3 regions of the Oribacterium sp. HCP28S3_H8 genome follow, and region 2 is predicted to be linked to each of the others. Evidence: predicted binding sites of a transcription regulator. Region 2 holds the regulator's gene; each other region holds the start of a gene.
What was found. Region 2 encodes Rex, which represses fermentation and respiration genes when NADH is low (regulators of the CRP and FNR family bind a similar motif). Its sites were predicted from a motif close to ATTGTTAANTANTTAACAAT; they were not measured.
Positions count from the first base shown of each region.

Region 1: gap (type I glyceraldehyde-3-phosphate dehydrogenase) is a predicted target of Rex. The motif match lies at 1,865-1,884, and genes of this name have one in related genera.
Region 3: fucO (lactaldehyde reductase) is a predicted target of Rex. The motif match lies at 2,441-2,460, and genes of this name have one in related genera.

Region 1 is NZ_JBQHUZ010000008.1:76,633-84,051, reverse strand. Features, by position in the region: gene ACTNEN_RS10360 (phosphoglycerate kinase) at 1-602, opposite strand, end outside; gene gap (type I glyceraldehyde-3-phosphate dehydrogenase) at 749-1,762, opposite strand; gene ACTNEN_RS10350 (N-acetylmuramoyl-L-alanine amidase family protein) at 2,105-2,926, opposite strand; gene ACTNEN_RS10345 (undecaprenyl-diphosphate phosphatase) at 3,073-3,915, opposite strand; gene ACTNEN_RS10340 (uracil-DNA glycosylase) at 3,977-4,660, opposite strand; gene ACTNEN_RS10335 (N-acetylmuramoyl-L-alanine amidase family protein) at 4,724-5,920, opposite strand; gene ACTNEN_RS10330 (sugar phosphate nucleotidyltransferase) at 5,996-7,419, opposite strand, start outside.
Region 2 is NZ_JBQHUZ010000001.1:124,838-132,256, forward strand. Features, by position in the region: gene dapB (4-hydroxy-tetrahydrodipicolinate reductase) at 1-601, shown strand, start outside; gene purB (adenylosuccinate lyase) at 618-2,057, shown strand; gene ACTNEN_RS00590 (phosphate ABC transporter substrate-binding protein) at 2,223-2,408, shown strand; gene ACTNEN_RS00595 (adenylosuccinate synthase) at 2,507-3,793, shown strand; gene ACTNEN_RS00600 (redox-sensing transcriptional repressor Rex) at 3,953-4,600, shown strand; gene acpS (holo-ACP synthase) at 4,597-4,962, shown strand; gene ACTNEN_RS00610 (NAD(P)H-hydrate dehydratase) at 4,966-5,976, shown strand; gene ACTNEN_RS00615 (YebC/PmpR family DNA-binding transcriptional regulator) at 6,054-6,812, shown strand; gene ACTNEN_RS00620 (Rqc2 family fibronectin-binding protein) at 6,922-7,419, opposite strand, start outside.
Region 3 is NZ_JBQHUZ010000003.1:79,004-86,422, reverse strand. Features, by position in the region: gene mgtE (magnesium transporter) at 152-1,507, shown strand; gene ACTNEN_RS04645 (TetR/AcrR family transcriptional regulator C-terminal domain-containing protein) at 1,834-2,340, shown strand; gene fucO (lactaldehyde reductase) at 2,498-3,643, shown strand; gene ACTNEN_RS04635 (GGDEF domain-containing protein) at 4,024-5,094, shown strand; gene ACTNEN_RS04630 (carbon starvation CstA family protein) at 5,342-6,826, shown strand; gene ACTNEN_RS04625 (ATPase P) at 6,967-7,419, shown strand, end outside.

The DNA of each region.
Region 1 (7,419 bases), on a different contig from region 2:
AGAATCGCGACAAATGGACGTACCGGATTTTCCACTGCCTGTCCAAGGAATTTGATTTCCTTCTGCATGAGATATCCTACAACACAGTCTCCCTTGATATACTTGGTAACACCTACCGTGGAACAATGTGCTCTGTGCGCAGAACCAAAGGCATCATTGACATATACATCCGCCAGAGAAGCCAGATCCTTGGAAAACTCATCTCCGTTTTTGGTCTCCTCGGCTCTGTAACGGGTATTCTCCAGCAGTACCACATCACCATCCTGCATAGCAGCGACAGCAGCTCTTGCATTAGGACCTACGACTTCAGGATCGGCTGCAAAAGTAACCTTCTTGCCAAGCAGCTCGGAAAGTCGTACAGCGACCGGAGCAAGCGTTTTGGATGGCTTGTCAGCTTCGGTTTTAATCTTGCCCAGGTGAGAGCAGAGGATTACCTTACCACCATCATTGATCAGCTTTTTAATCGTTGGCAGCGCAGCTACAAGTCTGTTTTCATCTGTGATTTTTCCATCCTTAAGAGGAACATTGAAATCGCATCTTACAAGGACTCTCTTACCCTTGACATTGATATCATCTACTGTTTTTTTATTTAAACCGGCCATTGCGTAATCTCCCTTCTAGCCTGACGGCGGGCAGTTTAAAGAACTGCTCCCGGAAAAAAATACATCTGTTATAGCAAACAAAAAGGTCAGGCCCAAGCAGGCCGGACCTTTTTGTAAAGTCTTATACAGTTGCAATGTTCTTTTGATTATTTCTCAATCAGAGTTCCGAAATACTTGATTGTACGTACCATCTGAGAAGTATAGGAGTTCTCATTGTCATACCATGAAACAACCTGAACCAGAGTGTTGCCATCCGGCATCGGAAGAACCTTGGTCTGTGTCGCATCAAAGATAGAACCTGCAGTAGAATTGATGATATCGGAAGAAACGATTTCATCCGTATTATACTCAAAGGACTCTGTCTCCTCAGCCTTCATCTGTGCGTTAACCTGATCTACAGTAACGGTTCCCTTTACAACGGCATCAAGGATTGTGGTGGATCCTGTAGCGGTCGGAACACGCTGTGCAGCACCGTTAAGCTTGCCAGCAAGCTCCGGAAGTACAAGACCGATTGCCTTTGCAGCACCGGAGGAAGCCGGAGTAATGTTCATAGCGCCGGCTCTGGAACGACGAAGGTTGCCCTTTCTCTGCGGTCCATCAAGGATCATCTGATCACCGGTATAAGCGTGAACGGTTGTCATAAATCCGGAAATAACCGGAGCCAGGTCGTTAAGTCCCTTAGCCATAGGTGCAAGACAGTTGGTGGTGCAGGATGCAGCGGAAATGATCTGATCATCCTTTGTCAGTGTCTCGTGGTTTACATTATATACAATAGTCTTTAAATCATTGCCTGCCGGAGCGGAAATAACAACATGCTTAGCACCAGCATTGATGTGTGCCATTGCCTTGTCCTTGGATGTATAGAAGCCTGTGCACTCAAGAACTACATCAATATCAAGCTCCTTCCAAGGAAGATTTGCAGCATCCTTCTCCTTGTAAATTGTGATCTTCTTTCCATTTACTGTGATGGAATCCTCACCAGCTTCAACGGTTCCGTTGTATCTGCCATGAGTTGTATCATACTTAAGGAGATATGCAAGCATCTCCGGGCTTGTCAGATCGTTAATGGCAACAACCTCGTATCCCTCAGCGTCAAACATCTGACGGAAAGCAAGACGGCCGATACGTCCAAAACCATTAATAGCAACTCTTACTGCCATAGTAAAATCCTCCTGCTTGTGATAGCGTAAATAGTTTTTTCTATTTAGTACGGTTATATTCTATTCCATGGAATGTCTTTTTGCAAGTACAACCGCAGAAATTTTGTTAAAGATTTCACGTTAATTTTCATACAATCTTTTAGCCTAAGTTTCTGTCGGCTGCCAGACTGTGCTTTCACTCTCCCGATTTCATCAAAAAGAAAAAAGAACTGTCGCAGGAGCACTTGTTTCGTGCCAGCGACAGTTCTCTTAAAATCTATATCATCGCATACTTCTTCTATCTTTAATATAAAGCTCTTAGCATAAAACCTTTATCGTGGGACCTTTATCCCGAGGCTTCTGTCATTTTGTAAAGCCATAATAGGTATTTATGCCCTTCACAAGCCCATCCGCAAGCTTATCCAAGGTTGCTTCCGAGTGACTGGATGCCTTATCTCCAAGCTCTATATCCACAGAAGGAATCGTAGAGTAGGATGTCTGGGTCAGGTCCATGTCCATGGAGCCCCCGGAAAAAATCGCTACTCCCTCAGCCTTTAAGCCGGAAATCAGGCTCTCTCCCAACTTCTCGTGCTTTTTCCAGTAGCTTGCCACCGGTTCCATATTTTTAAGCCCATCCGGAGTAGACATATAAAATGCGCCCTTATCCTTATTAGTAGAGTCCCAGTGCAGCGCAATATGGCAGTCTGCTTTATTGTTTGCAATGACTGTTCTTGCAATGTTGTCAAGCTGCACATCCGAGTCTGTCCGGATCATCAGCACATTATATCCATCTTTAAGGAGTTTCCGCCCGAGGATGTGCGCCATCTCCAGCGTAACCGTCGCCTCCGGTGTCCCATCTGCAAACGTCATCCCAGAGGATACTGCGGTTGCCTTGATGGCACCTGCCGCAGTAGAACCACCCGTCACCTTGCGTGTCCCATCCGGATGGCACAAGGTCTTAACTGACTCGCCGCCCTTGGTGCCGTGTCCTGCATTGACCGCAACCGTAATATCCTTAGACTTTGACGCATCCGTGGTATACAGTACGGCTTTACCGGTATTTATTTTAGAATTTTCCGCATATTTCCAGTCCAGATTTAAACCAATACTGGTAGCAGCAAAAGCCTGCGTGCTCATCCCGAGCGCAAGTACACATGCTGCAACAAACAGACGTAACTTTTTCATTGGAACTCCCTTTTTTGCTACTCATTTAGGATACATTCTTGTATCCTTATCGTAAAAGAAGTCTAGCGCAATTTAAAGGGGCATGCAACCGACATCTGATTACATACCCCTTAAGACTTTCTTACACCGTGAAAGCTTTTGAAACCTTATCGCACAAGTGCAGATACGATGTACCAGATCAGTACAATACCGCCTAGTACAATCCGGTAATATCCAAATATTGCAAAGGAATGCTTCCGGATATACCGCATCAGAAAATTAATGCAGTATACGCTCACAAGAAATGCCACTACCATACCCAGTATCATATAAAACCACTGGGACCCGGAGAAGCCAAGTCCATGCTTTACAAGCTTAAGCAGACTTGCGCCAAACATGACCGGAACGCTCAGGAAAAAAGAAAATTCCGCAGCCGGTGTACGTGCAACGCCTACAAGCATTGCTCCGAGAATTGTCGCACCGGAACGGGATGTACCGGGAATCATTGCAAGACACTGAAATAAACCAATATACACTGCCGTACGCAGATCCATCTCCCGCAGCGTATTGATCCGGAACTCTGTATGCTCGTTGCGGCGCTCAATCCAGATAAAAAACACGCCGTAGAGGATAAGCATCAGTGCAACCACAAATCCGTTATAGAGGTACGTATTTAAAAGATCATCCAGCAAAAAGCCAATGACAGCTGCCGGAAGGCATGCAGCAATAATCATGATCCAGAGGCTGACTCTGGAGGGGATCAGTCCGGTTTTTCCTGTGCGTCGATTTCTGCCAAACGGCCAGAGCTGATAAAAAAAGCGCAGCACCACAGCCATGATAGCACCAAGCTGGATCACCACCTCAAAAACCTCGTAAAAGTCATCCGGTTGCTGCAGCTTGATAATATCGTTCACAAGAATCATATGTCCGGTCGAGGAAATCGGCAGCCACTCTGTAAAGCCCTCTACCATGCCCAGGACAATGACCTTCAACATTTCAACAAAACTCATACATAAAATCTCCTATTAAAATGATGCATGTACCATAATACCATAGTTTACATCTGCCTGCCTATATATTTTCTATCTGCCAGTCAATAGGTTCTATACCGTTTTTTCGTAAAAATTCATTGGTTTTGGAAAAAGGTTTTGATCCAAAAAAGCCGCGATATGCACTGAGCGGGCTCGGATGCGGAGATTTTAAAATGAGAAATCTGGGATTGGTAAGCATAGGTGCCTTATTCTGAGCCGGTCTCCCCCACAGAATAAATACCATCGGTCGGTCTTGCTCATTAAGTACCCGGATGGCGGCATCCGTAAACTCCTCCCACCCGATCCCACGATGAGAATTGGCTTCATGTGCCCGTACCGTAAGCACTGTGTTAAGCAGCATAACTCCCTGATCTGCCCATTTTTTAAGATACCCGTTATTAGGGATATAGCAGCCAAGGTCCTCATGCAGCTCCTGATAGATATTTTGAAGCGACGGGGGGATATCCACGCCTGGTTTCACGGAAAAGCTGAGTCCATGTGCCTGCCCCGGCTCATGATAAGGATCCTGCCCAAGAATCACAACCTTGACCTTGGCTAATGGTGTAAATGCAAATGCATTAAAAATATCCGCGGGATCCGGATATATTTTCCGTGTCCTGTATTCCTTAAGCACAGTTTCATACAGTTTCCTGTAATAGGGCTTCCCGAACTCCGGCTTCATCGGCTCCAGCCAGTCATTGTCAATCATATTGTTTCCTTTCATAAATAAAGCGGAGTTCCGGGGAACTCCGCTAAACACATGCTCTTTAACACATGGTCTCTATCCTCATGACGGTCCTGTTGTACTGCCGATAGTCAGCGTACCAGAGGAGCTGGTACCGGAAGGTTTTACGGATGAAGACTTGGATTTGTTGGCTTCATACTCTGCATCCAGCTGCGCGTTTACAGAAACCGAGCTTACGCCGGAGGATGTTGTCGGGTTGGTACCGCTCGCACCTGCAGAGCTGCTGCTTGTAGAGCCGCTGTTTGTACCCGAAGACGGTGTTGCTGACGTCGATGTTCCAGGACTCTGCGTACTGCTGCCTGATCCCGGGCCATTGCCGGAAGCACTGGTACTTCCGGACGAGGTGGACTTGGATGCCTCGGCAGATCTTGCGCTGGCATTGGTCGCTGTGATCCCACTCGTATTAGAGGTACATGCGCCGCTTGCATTAAAGCTATAGTTTGTACCATTAATAGACAACGTCGTATTGGCTGTCATCTTGCCATCATTAAGGTAATAGTAGGTGCCGCCGTCATTCAGCCATCCACGTACCATCTTTCCGTTAGATCCGAAATAATACCATACCTTATCAATCTCCGTCCATCCGGTCGACATTTTGCCATTAGATGGATTAAGGTAATACTTATTGTTCTCGGAATCCGTCTTCCATCCGGTCTCCATATTTCCGTTGGTCGCATTGAGATAATAATAGGCATCATCCTGCTTGAACCAACCGGTCACCATGGCACCATCGGTACCGAAATGATACCACTTATTGTCAATCTTAGCCCAGGTATCCATGATAAGAGTGCCATCTCCCGGCTGGAAATAGTACCACTTATTATTGATCTGCCGCCAGCCTGTAGCCATCGCACCGCTGCTCTTTAAATAGTACCAGGATGTGGTATTGCCATTGGTAAGCTTCAGCCACCCGGTCTGCATCACACCATCGGATTTAAGATAATACCATAGATTATCAACCTGCTTCCAGCCGGTGGCCATCAGACCGTTTTCCTTAAAATAATGCCAGTTATTATTGATCTTTTTCCACCCGGTAACCATAAATCCGTCGGAGCCGATATAGTAATATCCGGAGGATGTATGAATCCACTTTCCGGTTATCCTTGTATTTGTTGAATCATCAACGTAGTAATATTTTCCATTCTCCTGTCCCCAGCCGGCAAAAGCTGCAGGAGCGATTGCTGCCACACTCATCGTGAGAATCAGGGAAACTGCACCGATTTTTGTGCCAAGTCTCATCCATTCCACCTCCGAACTCTTATACTCTGCACTCCATAATATCACACCGGGAACCTTATGTCCTGTAAAATCCGTTTAAATTTTTCCGAGCTTTTGTAAGATCTGATAGGAATTCTTAAAATATCGGTACATTTTAAGCGTGTAATCTCCAAAATTCTCCCCAAGAGAAATTTTATAAACGCACCAGAGAGACCAGAGCAATCCGCCCAGTCCCATGTACGCGGTAACAATGGCGAATGCCTCCTGATCACTGAGACCACGCAGCGCAATACCGGGATCTGCCTCTGTCATTGTATCCTGAAAGGATGCCTCCCGGTAAATCCCAATCAGATGCTTTGCCTCATCATAATTCATATAGGAATAAATCGCTGCCATACCAAGATCAATCAGCGGGTCCGCCATACCGCAGTACTCCCAGTCGATCATCTTAAGTCCCTCATCCGTAAAAATAAAATTATCGCTCACGCTATCAATATGGCAGATGGTTCTGGGGCGGGACAGAGTGTCAAGCCAGTTCATAAGCTTTTCCGCCTGCATCCGGATTTCCGGATAATCCTCAAAGGGGATTTCGTGTCCGTCAGCTAGGCACAACGCTTCATATACATTGAGTCTCTCCCGGAGATTAAAATCATGTGAAACCGTAACTCCGGAATTATGCAGCGTTTTCAAAAGGCTCATGCACTGCTGAAGCTCAGCATCCTTGGTAAAATCCGCATTCCTTGCGCCATGATAATAGCGGGAGATTTTATATCCGTTGTCCGGATTAAAATAGATCAGCTCCTCCGTGATACCAAGTGTCCCGACTGCCTTGTAAACATCTCCCTCCTCTTTGCGGCTGATCATCTTTTCCGTACCAGGTCCCGGGATCCGGCAGATATAGGATTTCCCGGCATATTGCGGATTGGGCGCGGAAGCCTGTACAGAAAACAGCCAGGACTTATTGGTCATGCCAGCTTTAAGACACTTGATGTTGACAATATCCGATTCCGGGATCTTAAAGACATCGGAAACCAGCCGCATGGCAGCAGAACCCGAGTTCTCGACATATTTCTCATCAAAGCGCCGGAGCTCCTCAAGATTCTCAAACTCATATACCTGATTTTCCGGCTGACGGTTGATATACATCGGGGGAAGTGTTTTTAAATTACGGATAAGCACATCCTCCCAATAATACTGCTCCGTACCCGGCATCCGGTAATATGACGCAACGAGCGGCAGGAAGCGTTCGGAAAACTCCCTGGTAAAATACACCGGTCCATACATACACCAGGCATCCCGTCCGCCAACAGAAACCTCCTTGATCACGCCGTTTCTGCCAACGCTCATCGCCCACTCCCGGGTATCTCCCGTCATGTAGGTCGCGGCATACCAGCTGTGCGGCTCATACGTATGATACATATTTCTCCGCATCCAGTTATCCGAGGAGAGAATATAACAGTTCTTTCCCTGCAGCACAGGAGCCGCGTGATATAGCGTTGCCAGTGTGTTTTTATCAATAT
Region 2 (7,419 bases):
AAAAGAGGACTTTGATGTCATTATAGATTTCTCGGTCGCAAAAGCCGCAGATCAGCTGTTGGATTTTGTATCAAAAGTTAAAAAGCCATTGGTGTTTTGCACTACAGGATTGTCGGAAGCGCAGCTTCGTAAGACAGAAGAAGTTTCGGCATCGGTTGCCATACTACGCAGTGCCAATATGAGTCTTGGAGTCAATCTCCTTCTGGATCTCGTGGCAGAAGCTGCCAGGAAGCTGTATAGCAAGGGCTTTGATATTGAAATTGTCGAGCAGCACCACCACAGAAAAAAAGACGCACCATCCGGAACCGCTCTGGCGCTTGCGGATGCTGTGAATGAAGCTCTGGATCATCAGCTCACATATGTCTATGATCGTTCGACGAGAGATGAAGCCAGACCGCATGATGAAATCGGAATCAGTTCTGTGCGCGGCGGCTCCCTACCGGGAGTTCATGATGTGATCTTTGCCGGAGAGGACGAGGTGATCACATTCAATCATACCGCATACTCCAGATCTATTTTCGCTAACGGAGCTCTCAATGCAGCCAAATTTTTAAAGGACAAGGGTCCCGGAATGTATTCCATGAAGGATGTAATTGCCTGAAAAGAAAGGAGACTATATGGCAGACCAGCACAATCGTTACACAAGCCCTCTGACCGGACGTTATGCATCAGATGAAATGCAGTATATCTTTTCACCGGATAATAAATTCAAAACCTGGAGAAAGCTCTGGATCGCGCTTGCAGAGACAGAGCATGAGCTTGGACTTAACATTACCGAGGAACAGATCGAGGAACTGAAACAGCATCAGGACGATATCAATTACGAGGTTGCCGAGGCAAGGGAGAAAGAAGTCCGGCATGATGTTATGAGCCATGTCTATGCATATGGCGTAGAGTGTCCTAAGGCAAAGGGAATTATCCATCTTGGCGCGACATCCTGCTATGTAGGAGATAACACAGATATCATTATTATGCGGGAAGGACTCAGACTGGTCCGTAAAAAACTGATTAATGTTATCAATGAGCTTTCCAAGTTTGCTGTAGAATACAAGGATCTGCCGACGCTCGCATTTACGCATTTTCAGCCGGCACAGCCGACGACCGTGGGTAAGAGAGCAACGCTTTGGCTCAATGATCTTGTGATGGATCTTGAGGATCTCGAGTACGTACTTCATTCGCTTAAGCTCCTTGGGTCAAAGGGAACCACAGGTACTCAGGCAAGCTTCCTGGAGCTTTTTGACGGAGATCATGAAAAGTGCCGGAAGCTAGATCAGATGATTGCGGAAAAGATGGGCTTTGATGCATGCTATCCGGTTTCCGGGCAGACCTACTCCAGAAAGGTGGATTTCCGTGTACTGTCAGTGCTTGCCGGGATTGCGCAGTCTGCACATAAATTCACCAATGATATCCGTATGCTGCAGCATATGAAGGAGGTGGAGGAGCCGTTTGAGAAGCATCAGATCGGTTCCAGCGCGATGGCATATAAGCGGAATCCGATGCGCTCCGAGCGTATCGCGTCCCTGTCGGATTATGTTATGTCAGATCTCATGAATCCGATGCTGGTTGCATCTACGCAGTGGTTTGAGCGTACACTGGATGATTCTGCTAATAAGAGACTATCCGTACCGGAAGGATTTCTTGCTATTGATGGTATCCTGGATCTGTACCTTAACGTGGTAGATGGACTTGTAGTATATCCTAAAGTAATACATAAGCATCTTATGGCGGAGCTTCCGTTTATGGCAACGGAAAACATCATGATGGATGCGGTAAAAGCCGGCGGTGACAGACAGGAACTGCATGAGAGAATCCGTGAGCTCAGTATGCAGGCAGGCAGGACAGTGAAGGAAGAGGGTAAAGATAATAATCTGCTGGAGCTTATTGCAGCTGACCCGAGCTTCCATCTTTCACTGGAGGATCTGAAGGCATCCATGAAACCGGAACGTTATGTTGGACGGGCACCGGAGCAGGTAACAGAATTTGTAGATGAGGTTGTGAAACCGATTCTTGATAGGAACAGGGAGCTTCTGGGACTTACCGCAGAGATCAAGGTCTGATCTCAGAAGTTGTGATGTACTTTTTTACAATTCTTTGGAATCGTAAATTTATGTTTAAAGCCGCAGGTAATTCCTGCGGTTTTTTGTAATGGTTTTTCTAATGTCTCTTGAAAAACCGAGGGCATTCCTTTATACTTTAAATGCTTGCGGAGATGGAGGAACAGCATGAATTTAAAACGACTACTTGCGAGGATTGCGCTTGCATTCATTTTAGTACTTCTTGTACTGCTTCTTTACTCTGCATTTACCGGCAGGACGCAAATGCTTCTTGCGCTTCTTTTTTGTCTGATTGTTGTTCCGGTACTGATTTATGTTTTTATCTGGTTCACCGATCTGATGAGAAGAAAATAATATTTTCAGGTTTTCAAACCACGAATCCGGCGCCGTCCGTGAGCTGAAAAGGTGGGGAGAAATCGACAGTCTTGAGGCTGTATTTTAGGAGGATTTCAATGGTTCGTGCAATTGTAGGAGCTAACTGGGGCGATGAAGGTAAAGGCAAGATCACTGATATGCTTGCAGAGCAGTCAGATATCATCGTGAGATTTCAGGGTGGTGCCAATGCCGGTCATACGATCATTAATGATTATGGCCGCTTTTCTCTGCACCTTCTGCCTAGTGGAGTATTTTATCAGCATACTACTTCTGTCCTTGGCAATGGCGTTGCACTCGATATAGAAAAATTCATCAAGGAGCTGAAATCTCTTGTGGATGCCGGCGTGCCGACTCCAAAGATCCTGGTTTCCAATCGCGCGCAGGTTATGATGCCCTATCACGTATTGTTTGATTCTCTTGAGGAAGCGAGACTTGCCGGAAAATCCTATGGTTCCACCAAATCGGGTATCGCTCCGTTTTTCTCGGATAAGTTTGCAAAGATCGGACTCCAGGTCAATGAGCTTTTTGATGAAGATGTCCTCACGGATCGTTTACATAAGGTTGTTGAAATTAAAAATGCAATCTTAAGAGAGCTGTATCACCAGCCAGAGCTTAAGTATGAGGATCTGCTTGAGGAAATGCACCGCCAGAGAGATCTTATCGCGCCTTATCTTGCAGATACATCTAAGTTTTTGAGAGAGGCACTTAAAGAGGGTAAAACGGTTTTACTTGAGGGCCAGCTTGGTACGATGAAGGATCCGGATCATGGTATTTATCCGATGGTTACTTCATCCTCTACTTTGGCAGCCTATGGCGCAGTTGGAGCAGGTATCCCGCCATATGAAATCAAGGATATCATTGCCGTAACAAAGGCATATTCCTCCGCAGTCGGGGCTGGTGATTTTGTTTCGGAGCTTTTTGGCGAGGAAGCGGAGGAGCTTAGGAAAAGAGGCGGTGACAAGGGCGAGTATGGCGCAACTACCGGACGCCCAAGAAGAGTTGGCTGGTATGATGCTGTAGCATCGAGATACGGATGTCAGATGCAAGGGGCAACGGAAGCAGCACTTACCGTACTGGATACGCTCGGATATCTTAAGGAGCTCAAAATCTGCACAGGGTATGAGATTGATGGCAAGGTTACAAAGGATTTCCCTGTAACTCCGTTGCTTAATAAGGCAAAGCCTGTATATGAAACTTTACCGGGATGGAATTGTGATATCCGTGGCATTGCAGAGTATGATAAACTCCCGGTGGAATGCAGAAATTATATTGATTTCATAGAACGAGAGATTGAAACTCCGATTACTATGGTTTCCAATGGACCTGAGAGACATGCAATTCTCAGAAGAACTCCGAAGATCTAAGCTACTTTCCATATCATGCAATATTGGTATGTATAAGAAGTCAACAAATAATATAAAAAACAGCAGGGCCGGCGATGGTTCTGCTGTTTTCTTTTGACATTGAAATAACAAACTTGTATAATATTTAACAAGAGCAGATGATTTAAGAGGTGCAAAACGATGGCTAAAAAAGAAATTTCACAGGGTGTTATTTTACGACTTCCAAGATATTACAGATATCTTGAGGATCTTATGGATCAGGGCGTGGAGAGGATTTCATCCAATGAACTTAGCAAGCGGATGAAGCTCACCGCATCTCAGATCCGGCAGGATCTTAATAACTTTGGCGGCTTTGGACAGCAGGGATACGGATACAATATTAAAAATCTGCATGATGAGATTGCCAAGATTCTTAATATTGACAAAGATCATAATATGATCATTATCGGTGCAGGACATTTGGGACAGGCACTTGCCAATTATACCAATTTCCGTAAAAGAGGCTTTTTGATTAGGGCAATCTTTGACAAAGATCCAACGTTGATCGGAAAAAAGGTCGGGGATGTAGAAATTCATCCTATGGAGGATATCGATTCCTTTGTAAAAGATAACGCGATCAAAATGGCTGCCGTTTGCATCCCAAAGGAACCGGCGGTAAAGGTGGTAGAGCAGTTAATTGCAGACGGTGTTGTCGGTATTTGGAATTTTGCACATGTGGATCTTGAGGTTCCGGAAGGTGTTGTGATTGAAAATGTGCATCTCTCCGAATCACTTATGAGATTGTCCTATCGAGTTGGAGAGAAATACAGGGAGAGAACAGAAAAATGATTTCCGGAACCGGCTGTGATTTACTGGAAATTGCACGCATCAAGGCTCTGATGGAAAAAAGCTACAGCAATAAAATCTTCACAGATCAGGAGCGCCGGCAGGCAAATGGAAAGATCTCCATGCTTGCCGGCGATTTCAGCGTAAAGGAGGCAGTCGCCAAGGCGCTGGGGACAGGATTCCGGGGCTTCCGACCCATCGATATCGAGGTACTTAGGGATGAATTGGGGAAGCCCTATGTCGTATTGTCTGATAATGCTAAAAAAAGATTGCAGGAGATCGGGGGTAAAAGCATACATGTTTCTATTTCCGACACCAGGGAGCTTGTGATGGCATTTGCCGTAATAGAGGGTGATGAGATTTAATTTATGAAATTGCTTACAAACATAGAAAAGTCGGAGCTGATCCGGGCAATACCAAAGCGGATCGAGACAGCAAACAAAGGGACCTATGGTAAAACACTGATCATTGCCGGATCGGAGGGCATGTGCGGCGCCGCGTTTTTATCAGGACTTGCTGCATATCGTTCCGGCGCAGGGCTTGTCAAGCTACTGACGGTCGACTCTAACCGAAGCATTTTACAGTCCTTATTACCAGAGGCGATTATTGAAACCTATGCAGAAGGCATGGACCTCAATGAACTGATTTCCCGAAACCTGTTCTGGGCGGATTTTATTGTAATGGGTCCTGGGATGGGCACCACAGAGCTTTCCATACGAGTGGTAAAATATGTGCTCGGCAAGCTATCGCTGATTTCAGGACAGGCGCTAAAACTCCGTCCAAGAGGCCTCAGACTCTTGGTTGATGCAGATGGGTTAAATATTCTATCTATGGATCCGGAGGCGATGAGGGTATTTGATGTGACTGCAGATAAAATTCCTGTCATAATTACGCCGCACCCAATGGAAATGTCACGGCTTTCCGGACGGGAACCGGCAGAAATTATTGAACATGCAGAGGCCTATGCTTTGGAATTTTCTGAAGCGCATCATGTCATTGTACTTCTTAAAGGAGCCCATACGGTTATTACGGATGCAGCATTGTCTTTAAAATTTATAAATCACCAGGCAAGTCCGGCACTGTCCAAGGGCGGATCTGGCGATGTACTATCCGGCTGTATCGCGGGTATCGCGGAAATTCTTCATTCGCCAGAACATCCCGGAGCAGCAGGAGCTGCATCTCCGGAAAATAGGGGCGCGGCAGATTTTGCCCGGAGAAAGGAACTGCTATTTGCAGGATCCATTGGTTCACTGGTTCTCAGCGCGGCTGGTGAAAAGGCATCGCTCAGATATGGTGAGCACGGTGTGCTTGCGAGAAATACTGCCGATGAGCTTGGTAAAATGCTGGATGAATTACGGCTCAGTATAGAAAATACTTGATTCCGATTGTTTTTTCGTTTATATTATTACAGTTTGAACTATATTACTTTATGGATAGATGATTTGAGGAGATAAATATGTCAGGACATTCTAAGTTTTCTAACATCCGTGCAAAAAAGGAAAAGAACGATGCCGCAAAGGGTAAGATCTTTACTCTGATCGGTCACGAAATTGCATTAGCTGTAAGAGAAGGCGGACCTGACCCTAGCAATAACTCCAAACTTGCTGCAGTTGTTGCCAAGGCCAAGGCCAACAATATGCCAAACGATACCATCAATAACGGTATTAAAAAGGCAGCAGGTTCGATGGATGCAGATAATTTTGAGGAGCTGCAGTATGAGGGATATGGTCCTAATGGTGTAGCCATGATTGTCAAGGTACTTACAGATAATAAAAACCGTGCTGCAGCTGATGTGCGTTCTGCCTTTACCAAGGGTAAGGGATCCCTTGCAACACAGGGTGCGGTTTCCTTTATGTTTGATGAAAAGGGGCAGATCATCCTGGATAAAGAAGCAATGGATGATATGGGTAAAGACTTTGATACACTCATGGATCTTGCAATTGAGGCAGGCGCCGAGGACATCAAGGATGAGGAAGATTCCTATGAGATCATTACGGATCCCAACGATTTTGCTGATGTTCGGGAGAATCTCGAGAAACAGGGAATCCCGATGGCAGAGGCGGATATTGTCATGATTCCGCAGAACTATGTTTCTGTTACGGATGAGGAAGCAGTCAAGGGACTCCGCAGAACGCTTGATCTGCTGGATGAATCTCAGGATGTTCAGAGCGTTTATACAAACTGGGCTGAAGAAAATGATGAGGATGTCCAGTAATCATAGGAGTAAAGCGCATATACATCGTATTTATATTTGATTTATGTAAAAGATCAGCCGTCGCGTTAATGTCTTCTAAGACATTAACGAAACGGCTGATTTTTTCATATCATTTTGCTTCCTTGACTAAAATGGCAGGTTTTACCGTAACGGAATAATTGGTATGATAGATCACAAATCCCGGCGCGGCATTTGGAACCTTTTTAAGGTTTTTACGTATTGTATAGTCTACATCCACCTTGGCGTCAGCTCGATGCGATGAAAAGTAGGCTGCCAGCGCGGCTGCTTCCAGAAACATACGATCCGGGAGGGACTCCATCGGAGCACCTCCGGTTTTAACAATAACATGTGAACCTGGTACATTTTTTGCATGCAGCCAGAGATCTCCGCCATCGGCAATTTTAAAAGTTACTTCTTCATTCTGATAGTTGTTTTTACCGACAAAGATATCATATCCATCGCTGGAAATATAATGATATGGATGCGATTTCCGTTGGCTTTTGACCTTATCCTTGCCGCTTACCTTATGCAGAAAACCAAAGTCAGCCATTTCACGCCTGATTTCTCGGAGATCCTCCTCACCGTCTGCAATATCTAGCGATGTCTG
Region 3 (7,419 bases), on a different contig from region 2:
AGGGGCTTGACCATCTTTGTTTCCGTTGCATTACAATTTCATACCCCGTAAAGCAGCTGCATGAGACAACATCAGTCTTCTTCAGAAAGGCAACATGATGGCTGATCCACTAAAACCGTGGATCCCTGAACTTTGAAGGAGAATGATTATTATGACAATGGAAAAAAGGGTAAAGCAGATTGAAGAGCTTCTCGCAAAGCATGACCTGACCGGATTAAAGGAAGCCTTTCAGCATCTTGAGCCTGTGGATATTGCCGAGATTCTGTCGGTTTTTCCGGAAGAAAAGAAGATGGTTCTTTTCCGGATCCTTCCAAAGAGCGAGGCTGCAGACACCTTCAGTGAGATGGACTCGGAGGAACAGCAGAAGTTTCTCGCTAACTTTACCGATCAGGAGGTAAAGGATGTCCTTGCGGAGATGTATACTGACGATGCTGTTGACATGCTGGAGGAAATGCCGGCGAATGTTGTACGTCGTGTATTATCCAAGGTGCGTCCGGAAGACCGGAAGGATATCAATGCTCTCCTGAAATATCCGGATGACAGTGCCGGTGCCGTAATGACGACCGAGTATGTCCGCTTGCTTCCGACCATGACGGTCATGGAGGCAATCCGCTGGATCCGTATTAACGGAGAGGATAGTGAGGACCTCTATACTTGTTATGTGACGGATACCGCTCAGAAGCTGCTGGGTGTTATTACTGTACGGGAAATGCTGCTCTGCAAGCGGAATGCCCCGATCAGCGAAATCATGACAAAGGATGTGATTTCGGTTCATACGACAGAAGACCGTGAAAATGCGGCTAAGCTTTTTGACCGATATAACTTTACAACCTTACCTGTGCTGGATGCGGAGGATCGGCTGGTCGGTATCATTACCGTAGATGATGCAATTGATGTCCTCACACAGGAGACGACAGAGGACTTCCAGAAAATGGCAGGTACCACACCTGAGGAAGCACCGTACCTCAAAACACCGGTCATCCGGATGGTTGGACATCGTATTATCTGGCTGGTGGTACTGATGATGGCGGATATGGTTTCCGGCGGTATCCTCGGTAAGTTTGAGGATACACTTACGGCAATTCCGCTCCTGATTACATTTATCCCGATGCTGACCGATACCGGCGGAAACGCGGGCGCACAGTCCAGCACACTGGTGATTCGTTCTCTTGCCCTGCATGAAATCAGCGTGAAGGATGCTTTAAAAGTTATCTGGAAGGAGCTGAGAGTTGCATTGATCTGCGGGCTGATCCTCGGAGCGCTTAACTTTATCCGCATCATGATCCAGTATCCTGGCAGTGAACTGATTGGGCTCACCGTCGCAATTGCTATGATGTGTACGGTTATTATGGCAAAGGTAATCGGCGGCGTGCTTCCGCTCATTGCGACAGAACTGCATCTGGATCCCGCAATGATGGCATCTCCGCTCATTACCACCATCGTGGACTCCTGCTCACTGTTGATCTTTTTAAGCATTTCAAGGGCACTGCTGCACATCCCGGTGTAAGGTGTGCAAGACTTGCTTCGTCGCCTCACGATCCCGTCGGTGGAATATACTGAAGCGGCAAATCATCCGAAGTTCGTTGATAAGACGAGCTTCGGATGATTTTTTTGACTGAATTTCAAACTGTAAAATTGAAGGGAAATGCTTTCTGCTTTATAATAACAGCTATACTACAGAAATTTTAAGAGAGGCAATACGTGGACCATATGAAAGCAGAATGCCCAAAATCAGAAAGATTTGAAAGAAGCGAAATAAAATGCAAATCAGAAAAAAATCCCGGAAAACTCACTGATGTGAAATACCGTCTTGCGAGAGCCATGGGAGTGTGCATGAAAACTGCTCCGGTGGAGTCCATCACTGTCAGAGAAATCACAGACTGCTGTGGTGTTTCAAGACAGACTTTTTACCGCAATTTCCTTGATAAATATGATCTTATTAACTGGTACTTTGACAAGCTTCTGGCAAAATCCTTTGATCAGATGGGGAAGGGTCGGACAATTACAGAAAGTTTGATTTTGAAATTTGACTATATCCGGGAAGAACGTCATTTTTTCACAGCAGCATTCCGAAATGATGACCAGAACAATCTACGCGAGCATGATTTTGATATGATATTTGCCTTTTATAGAAATCTTATCAAGGAAAAAACCGGAGCGTTTCCTACGCGCGAGATGGATGAAATCCTGGAAATGTACTGCTGGGCACAGATCTATCGCACGGTAAAATGGGTGCTTGGCGGCATGAAGATGAGTTCAAAAGAGCTTGCGCAGATGATGGTCAATGCAATGCCACAGCCAATTGAAAAGCTTTTTCGGGAGTTAAACATCCTGGAATAATATCCCGGAATACGTTTGTAAGTTCAATAACAAATCCTGAGAGCCATTCACCGCAAGTGTTACACATCCACTGAAGTGTAACTTACATTTCCTTCCAAGACATGTTATTTTATTAACAGATGATTTGAGAATAAATTTTCCTAAGGAGGATGGAAACATGGCTAACAGAATTTCATTAAATGGCACGTCGTATCATGGAGCCGGTGCAATCCAGGAAATTGTCCCGGAAATGAAGGCAAGGGGCTTTAAAAAAGCATTTGTAGCATCAGATCCGGATCTGGTTAAATTTGGAGTTACTGCCAAGGTAACAGATCTCCTGGATGCTGCACAGGTTCCGTTTACATTATATTCCGATATTAAACCAAACCCTACGATCGCTAACGTACAGCACGGAGTAGAAGCATTCAAAGCATCCGGGGCGGACTGCATCATAGCAATCGGCGGCGGTTCCTCCATGGATACTTCCAAGGCTATCGGCATCATTATTACCAATCCGGAGTTTGCTGATGTAAGAAGCCTGGAAGGTGTCGCTCCCACAAAGAACCCATGTGTACCGATCATTGCTGTACCGACAACCGCAGGAACCGCGGCAGAGGTTACCATTAACTATGTTATTACAGATGTAGAGAAAGAACGGAAGTTTGTCTGTGTTGACACACATGACATGCCGATCATTGCCGTAGTAGATCCGGAGATGATGTCTTCGATGCCTAAGGGACTTACTGCCTGCACAGGTATGGACGCCCTGACACATGCCATCGAGGGATATACCACCAAGGGTGCCTGGGAAATGACCGATATGTTCCACATTGAAGCTATCAGACTCATAGCAGAGAACCTGCGTGATGCCGTAGCAAATACCAAGAAGGGCCGGGAAGGTATGGCACTTGGCCAGTATATTGCCGGTATGGGATTCTCCAATGTAGGACTTGGCATTGATCATTCCATGGCACATACACTGTCTGCGCACTATGACACACCTCATGGTATGGCTTGCGCTATGTTCCTTCCGATCACGATGGAGTTTAACCGTGATTATACAGGCACAAAATATAGAGAAATTGCAAGAGCCATGGGCGTTAAGGGCGTAGATGAAATGACGCAGGAGGAATATCGTGATGCCGCAATCGCTGCTGTAAAGCAGCTCTCCAAGGATGTTGGCATCCCTGAGAAAAATGACCGTATCCGTGAGGAGGACCTCGACCAGCTTGCTACAGATGCTCTGAATGATGCCTGCTACCCGGGAAATCCACGTGAAGCTACAAAGGAACAGGTGATCGAGATGTTCCGTCAGCTGATGTAAGTCTGATGTAATTTAGAAAACCATTTGCGAAAAACAGTAGAATTAAAATATTTCGCAACATTTCGCAATAAAATAAATTAAAACATTTTAAAATGCTTCTCCATCATGGGGCTGCCGTTGGCGCTGAAAGGTGCTTATGCGGCAGTCCCATAAACTTTATTTATTGCAGCTTTATCATTTCCCTGTCCCTCATATTACGAGCTGTTCCAAACTGCCTGAAGTTCATAGTCAAAGCTATACGCCGCTGATCGTTGATAGTCTGGGGATAGTCCAGGGATCTTTTTATCTGCTTCCTTCTGAAAGAAAGGCATGGTATAATTTTATTATTAACAAAAACGATAAGGAAGCGATAGTCTCTTAACATCAAAGGTGCATGGCATATGGACGAAATTAAAAGATTCCTTCTGTATGGAGGATTGACAAGAGCAGAGTTTGAGGACATTCAGACGGACCTCAACAAGGATCGAAGAAAGATGCTTCTCATTTTAAGCTGCGTCTTTAGCGTTACCTTTTGCATCAATACCATTGTCAATGTACTGATCGGAGCCTTTGATACGCTGCAATGGACAAACCATGTATATCTTGGGACGGCAATACTTTATCTTCTGATCTTCGTTGCCGCCCTGCGGATTTCCGATAAGGATATCCATCAAATACTGCCGTTACTTCGCATGACCGTGCTTCTGTTTCTGATCGTTTCCATCGTGCTTTCCGTAAACAGTCCGGATTCACTTGCCTCCACTACCCATGCTACACTTGTGCTTGCCGCCTTTCTCTGTCTGGATGCGCCCTGGTGGCTTTATCTGGAAACCATCGGGATCCTGATTCTGGGCACAGCTTATGACATAACCTTCCGTACTCCGGAAATGCTCGTGACAGATTTCTGGGATGGAATGCTGTATGCCATGATTGCGCTTGTCATGGGCAGCTGGTATACCCAGATCCGTTTTCAGGCGTATTTAGATCATAAGAAGCTGCAGGAATCTCTGGACATTGACGGTTTAACCGGCGTGGGCAGCAGGAGCCTCTATTACCACAGGCTGAAAGAACTGGATCAGGAAACAGAAAGAACGAAAGCCAGTATTTTTATCGATGTCAACGGACTGCATGAATTAAATAATAAAAAGGGACATGAAGCAGGAGATGAGATGCTCCGGTCAGTAGCGGATGCTCTGGCAGTGGAGTTTGAACGTAACTGCATCTACAGAATCGGTGGAGACGAGTTTGTGCTTTTATTATCTGATGTTACATATCCGGAGCTTTGCCATCGGATACAGTCTGTGCGTACACATCTTGGCAAAAAAGGCTATTATATTGCGGCTGGAATTGCATGTGCAGATATGGAGGATAAGATATCTATGACGGAGCTTGTACAGCAGGCAGATTACAGGATGCGGAAAGACAAGGACCTTTATTATCAGCAAAGTGGCATGAGAAATGCGAGGAAATAGTATTCGTCATTATGCAGCAAGTCATTTGACTAAAATCGACTTTTATCCGTCATATTTCCCATATTTTTATCCTTCTTCTATTGTAATAATGCACAAATATATATAAATAATTTTAAGCATAATGCTCCTATCTTTTGAGTTTATAATATTTTAATATTTTGACAGAGATGAGATTTGTGGTTCTGCAGACACGTTTCATCAATATCCACAAATCATATGATTTGTGCGTAAAAAGAGGGGGAACTATATGATTAGCTTTATCTTGTGTCTGGCGATTCTGATATGCGGCTATTTTACCTATGGTAAATTTGTTGACAACATCTTTGCACCGGACGACCGGGATACTCCGGCAGTTGCCATTAATGATGGTGTCGACTATGTCGTGATGCCGCAGTGGAAGTTGTTTCTGGTAGAGCTGTTAAATATTGCAGGTCTTGGCCCGATCTTCGGTGCCATGCAGGGTGCCTTGTGGGGACCGATCGTATTTCTCTGGATTACCTTTGGTACGATCTTTGCAGGCGGCGTGCATGACTATATGTCCGGTATGCTTTCCGAGAGACATCAGGGCGTATCTATTGCAGAGGTTACAGGTACATACCTCGGTCATACGATGAAAAACATCATGCGTGTATTCTCCGTGGTGCTCCTCATCATGGTAGGTACCGTATTTGCAGTAGGGCCTGCTGGTTTGATTGTGAAACTCATTGATCCCAGTAAGTCCGGAAATGGTGGAGTTTTCTCTGCAACAACAACCTGGCTTGCCATTATCCTGATTTATTACTTTATTGCGACCTTCCTCTCCATTGATAAGATCATCGGTAAGATTTATCCGATTTTCGGAATCTGCCTGATTGCCATGGCAGTTGGTGTTGCTATCGGTCTTCCGCTCCACGGATATAAGATCCCCGAGGTCTGGGCAAACCTGCATAACATGCATCCGGCAGGAACTCCGATCTGGAGCTTTATGTTCATTACCGTAGCATGCGGTGCCATCTCCGGATTCCATTCCACACAGGCGCCTCTGATGGCAAGATGCTTAAAGAGCGAGCGTCAGGGTCACTTCGTTTTCTACGGTGCAATGGTAGCAGAAGGTATCATCGCGCTTGTATGGGCAGCAGCAGGATGCTCTCTCTATGAAGTTACCAATGGACTGAATACAGGTCTTCAGGCAATACTTAAGGATGGTCAGTCCGCTGCGATTTATGATGTCTGCATCACGACCATGGGACATGTTGGTGTTGCACTTGCAATGCTCGGTGTTATTGCCTGCCCGATTACCTCCGGCGATACAGCATTCCGTTCCGCAAGACTTACCATTGCAGACTGGGCCAAGATTGAGCAGGGCAGTGCTAAAAATCGTCTGAAGCTCTGCATCCCGGTTCTTGGCGTCGGTGCAATCCTCGGATTTGGTAATACTCTCGGTGTGCTGTCCTATACAGTAATCTGGAGATATTTCTCCTGGACCAACCAGACTCTTGCCATGATCGTCCTCTGGTCCGGTGCCATGTATCTTGCAAAGGAGAAGAAGAACTTCTGGGTATGTGCTATACCCGCAACCTTCATGAGCGCAGTTTCCATTACCTACTTCATGATGGCTCCGGAGTGCCTCGGCGCATTCGCGGCACTTAAGTACAACACCAGCGTGGCTTACCCGGTTGGCATTATTGCAGCGATTCTGTTCTTTGCACTTTTCTGGAAGGCAAAGAGTCATGCAGATCAGATCGCCGCATAAGGCGGGTGCTTGATGGGTAAGCATTCGCCGAAAACACAGTTACTTAAAATGCGAATGTTTATGCTTTAAAATGATCACATCCGGCAGACCGTATTACTGCAGAGATACGGTCTGCCTGTTTTTTCATCAGGAGGCTTCAGATGATATTGGCACCGGTTGCTGTAGGAAATCAAAGACTTAACGATAAAATACTTGCAGAAGATAAAAAACATTGCCGGAAAATCGGCCCGTGCGGCATGGGAGAGAAGGCCGTTTATCTTAACAGCTTTTTCCTGGACCGACGCTATTATGCCGTCTGGCCCGATGTGCGCAGAGTATTTAAACGCATTGCCATGAGCAGAGGCGGATTTTCCGGAAAAGGGATCTTTGGATCAATCCCTTATCTTGTTGTGCAGCTCTCCAGTGGCAGAGAACTGAGCTGTAATTTTAAATACGAAGATGAAGTAGATGAATTTCTGAGAGCCGTACAAAGTGCGCATCCGGAGATTCCGATTCATTCACAGGAAGCAGAGCATCGCTTGGCGGCAGCAAGAGCACGAGAAGAAGCCCGTTACGTAAAACAACTTTCGGATACCGCTAGAGCTTCGCTTACC